DNA from 2 places in the Lacicoccus kunmingensis DSM 17847 genome. Region 2 is predicted to be linked to the other one. Evidence: riboswitches for the same ligand, from Rfam matches in the RefSeq annotation. Region 2 holds a riboswitch; the other holds the start of a gene.
The links. Region 2 has a riboswitch for lysine ahead of BO48_RS07455 (aspartate-semialdehyde dehydrogenase). Riboswitches for the same ligand answer to the same signal wherever they lie in the genome.
Positions count from the first base shown of each region.

Region 1: it holds a riboswitch for lysine, as region 2 does, so the genes downstream of both, BO48_RS07760 (Na+/H+ antiporter NhaC family protein) here and BO48_RS07455 (aspartate-semialdehyde dehydrogenase) in region 2, are expected to answer to the same signal.

Region 1 is NZ_JCANUC010000006.1:31,385-33,871, forward strand. It holds gene BO48_RS07755 (bifunctional metallophosphatase/5'-nucleotidase) at 1-917, shown strand, start outside; lysine riboswitch at 963-1,127, shown strand; gene BO48_RS07760 (Na+/H+ antiporter NhaC family protein) at 1,195-2,487, shown strand, end outside.
Region 2 is NZ_JCANUC010000005.1:138,796-141,282, forward strand. It holds gene BO48_RS07450 (ABC-F family ATP-binding cassette domain-containing protein) at 1-716, shown strand, start outside; lysine riboswitch at 764-944, shown strand; gene BO48_RS07455 (aspartate-semialdehyde dehydrogenase) at 1,035-2,018, shown strand; gene dapA (4-hydroxy-tetrahydrodipicolinate synthase) at 2,033-2,487, shown strand, end outside.

The sequences.
Region 1 (2,487 bases), on a different contig from region 2:
TCACCCCGTTTTATAAAGCGCTCGGATGGAAAGTGTCCGATGCGTTCGAATGGGTGGAGAGATGTGTCGATCAGCTGTCCGGCCAGGTGGACTGCCTCGTTTTGATGAGCCATCTCGGCAAGTATGACGATGAAACGCTCGCGAACCGCTTTCCTGAAATAGATGTCATACTCGGTTCGCATACCCACCATCATTTTGAGAACGGTGAAACAGTCGGTTCCGTATTGATCGGGGCGGCCGGCCGGTTCGGAGACTATCTCGGTGAGATCACCTTGACGTTCGACGGGAAGGCACTGGTGGATAAATCGGCACGCCTGATCGATACGGACCTGCTTTCGCACGTGGACGACCCTTATTACGAACACGGCAGGGACCTGATGAGGGAAAATATCATCAAATGGAATACCGCACCGGTGCCGAGACATTTATTTCACACGAGCCGCTTCATCAGCCGCCTCGCATATATGATCAGGGATTTCACAGATGCGGATGCGAGCATTATCCATACCGGGCTCATCGCGAAAAGTTTCGAAGGCGGTACATTGTCCGAGTATGAACTGCATAAGGTGCTGCCGCATCCGATCAACGTCGTGAAGATCAAGCTGACGGGCAGGGAGCTGAAGGAAATCTTCAATCAGTCGATGCGCCATGAATTCCGCGACGATATCGTCCGCGGCATGGGATTCAGAGGCGATATATTCGGCACATTCGTCACGGATAATATCGGCTACGTGGAATCGAAAAGGGAGTATTACATCGGCGGGGAACGGATCAAGGAGTCGGAGACCTACACACTCGGCACGCTCGACATGTATACGTTCGGCAGAATTTTTCCGCAGTTCAAGTCGGCAAAGAAAATCTATATGATGCCGGAATTTTTAAGGGACATCGTAAAATTATATAATGAGGATTTATAGTTGATGAAATTTGCAGTTATGCTATAATATTAATGTTAATTGAATAGAAAAAGTAGAGGTTGCGATTATTATCAGTACTACTGACGAGCAGGCATGCGTTTGAGTCGGTTGGAAAGGGATGATTGCCGAAGGGCGTTTTTGGCGGAAAACTTCCTGGGACCGGTTTGAATAAACCCGGTACTGTCATTATGATGATGCGCTACACGAATGTATATTTTGTCACGTGGCTAATCATAATGTCACGTGACTTTTTTTAATTTTTTAGGAGGAAATACATATGGAAAGTTTTTTATCATGGGAATATATGCCGCTCATACCCCCGCTTTTGACACTGGTGCTCGTTGTTTTAACGCGTAAAGTCGGCATCAGTCTGGGTGCGGGTATCATCACTGCCGCTTTTGTCGTGGCAGGCGGCAGCATCACCGGCTCCCTCGGTCTGGTGTGGGAAGCGTTCATTGGCATTTTCATCGCTGACGGCGCAATCAATACTTGGGAAGCGTTCATTCTGATCTTCCTGACGATGCTCGGCATCATGACGGCGTTCATGAATATGTCGGGCGGCGCGAAAGCATTTACGAGCTGGGCATTGAATAAATTCAAGACGAGAAGAAGTGCAGGACTTGCGACTGGTTTTCTCGGCATCATCATTTTCATAGATGACTACTTCAGTGCACTCATCACCGGCCAGGTCGCAAGACCGCTGACAGATAAATATAATATTTCCCGGGCAAAGCTCGCGTATTACGTGGATACGACCGCTTCACCTGTATCGGTCATCGCCCCGATATCCAGCTGGGGTGCCGGGATAATGGGACTTGTCGCACCGTTACTGCTCGCAGCAGGATTGACGGACATTTCACCATTCCAGGCGTTCATCTATATGATTCCGATGAACTTCTACGTCATTACGGCGATGATCATGATGTTCATCGTCATAATGACGCGTTTTGACATCGGACCGATGCGTGAACAGGAAAGAAAAGCGATCGTCGACGGCGTGGTCGTCGATGAAATGAGAGAAGTTCCCGGAGACACGGATGAAGAGCTGCCGAGCGTCAACAACAGTTCCGCTCAGGCGCTGCTTGTTCCGATGATCGGCCTTGCAGTGACCGTCATCATCATGATGTTCATCACAGGCGGGCTTGAAGCGGGCTCATGGTCTTTATTCTCAATACTTGAAAATACACTGGTGACACACAGTCTGATCGCCGGCGGTATCGTCGGGCTTGTACTCAGCCTGTTCTATTACTTCAGATACACTAAGACGAATGATGCATTCGGAGCGGATAAAATCTGGCTCGGCATAAAAACAGGATTCAAGGCAATGTTCCCGGCAATGCTGGTGCTGACACTCGCATGGATCATCGGTAACCTGATCAGCCAGCTCGGCACCGGCGACGTCCTTGGTGCGATGGTTGAAAACTCCAACCTGCCGGTCAGCCTATTGCTCGGCGTCGTGTTCGTGGTTGCATGTATCATGGCACTCGCGACAGGCACAAGCTGGGGTTCATTCGGCATTCTGATTCCGGTGACCGGCGAAATCATGATTTCACTCGGCGAAACGGACCTG
Region 2 (2,487 bases):
TCAAGCCATCATCCAGAAAATATCCTTTTGTAAACTTCACCCCTGAGCGTGAAATCGGGAATGATCTATTATATGTCAACGGCTTGACTCATTCCATCGATGGAAAAAAAGTGCTTGATAACGTGAGCTTCACTTTAAATCCGTATGACAAAGCGGTATTGATGGGTCACACAGAAGTTGCCCGCACTACCCTTCTAAAGATTCTTGCAGGTGAAATTACGCCTGACGAAGGTGAAGTGCGATTCGGTGTGACAACTTCCCAAAGCTATATGCCCAAAGATAACTCTGAGTACTTTGAAGGTGTAAATATCGACCTGGTTGAATGGCTGCGTCAATATGCACCTGAAGATGAACAGACAGAAACATTCATCCGCGGCTTCCTCGGCAGAATGCTCTTCAGTGGTGAAGAAGCGAAGAAAAAAGCAAGTGTACTATCAGGTGGAGAAAAAATGCGTGCAATGCTGAGTAAAATGATGTTATCAAAAGCGAATGTTATTTTACTGGATGAGCCGACCAACCACCTTGACCTGGAAAGTATTACAGCGGTAAACGAGGGACTTAAGAAATTCAAAGGTTCAATTATCTTCACTTCCCATGACTTTGAATTCATCAATACGATTGCCAACACGGTAATAGAACTGAAGCCTGAAGGTGCAATCGTAAAAGAGTCCACTTACGAAGAATATCTGAAAGATAAAGGTGTTTTGAAAGTTTAAGGTTTACTTTCTGAATATTTGTGTTTATAATGATATTTAATAATTAAATAGCGAGATGAGGCGCATCGATCATCAGTAACTTATTAACCATTAATTCTCGAGAATTATAGTAAGTGAAAGGGTAAGATGCCGAAATGGTCTATTTTTCGAGAGATAGGCTGTTGGGTCACTAGGTTAAGAGCTAATGACTTGTCATTATTATAATGATAATGGAGTGCATCACTTGTATATAAACTTTAACAAGTCCGGCATTCCGGGCTTGTTTTTTTATTATCTGACAATATCTCGTTCTTTAATAACATTTTAGGAGGAATTTTAATGGTAAAAGTTGCAGTTGCTGGCGCTACCGGTGTTGTAGGTAGCAAATTAATTGAAATGTTGGAGCATTATGAAATTAAATATGATGAACTGGTATTATTTGCTTCTAAAAGATCCGCCGGTAAGGAAGTTTCAGTCGGTGGACAAACATATGTTATTCAAGAACTTACCGAAGAAAGAGCGCAGGAGAAATTTGACTACGTCGTGATGAGTGCCGGCGGATCAACGAGTGAAAAGTTCGCCCCGCTGTTTGAAGAAAGCGGCGCAATCGTCATAGACAACTCCAGTCACTGGAGAATGAACGAAGATGTGGACCTGATCGTCCCTGAAATAAATAAACCGAAACTGAAAAGAAGAATCATAGCGAACCCGAACTGTTCAACGATTCAATCGGTAGTATCCTTAAAACCGCTGCAGGATAAATTTGGAGTCAAGCGGGTCCACTATGCAACTTACCAGAGTGTGTCCGGATCAGGTGAAGGCGGTATACGCGATCTGGAGGAAGGTGCCAATGGTGCAGAACCGACAACCTATCCTCACCCGATCTACAATAACGTCCTGCCGCATATCGATGATTTTCTGGATGACGGCTATACAAAAGAAGAAAAGAAAATGATTGATGAAACAAAAAAAATACTGGAAGATGATTCAATAGAAGTGACAGCAACATGTGTCAGGGTGCCGATCATCACAAGCCATGCGGTTCAGATGAACGTTACGTTGGATAAGGAAGCCACGGTTGACGAAGTGAAACAAGCATTTGAAGGTTTCCCGCATATCGTAGTTATGGATAACCCGGAAAAGAATGAATATCCGACACCACTTGATGCTGCAAACCGTTCTGAAATCTTTGTCGGCAGAATTCGCAAAGACCCTACCCTTGCGAACACATTCCATGTGTGGTGTGTAGGAGACAACTTACTCAAGGGAGCGGCACAGAACACTGTCCAGATTCTGAAGTCATTAATGGATAATAATAATTAATAGGAGTGTTATATATGAACCCGATTTTTGAAGGTATTGGAGTTGCAATGACCACCCCGTTTAATAATAACGAAGTAGACTATGACGCTTTTAAAAAACATATTGAATATTTGATTGAAAATGATACACAGGCATTGATCATCAATGGCACAACAGGAGAATCCCCTACTCTTTCAGGTGATGAAATCAGACAATTGATCGAAGTGGGAATCGAAACAGCTGCAGGACGTGTACCGGTCATCGCCGGTACAGGCACAAATTCGACCATGAATTCGATCGAACTGTCGAAGTTCGCAATGGATGCCGGTGCAGACGGTGTAATGCTGATTACGCCGTACTATAACAAAGCGAATCAGAAAGGCCTTGTTGCACACTTCAGTGCGATTGCAGACTCAATTGATATACCTGTCATCCTCTATAACGTGCCAGGCAGAACAGGGATGACAATCGAGCCTGAAACGGTGCTTGA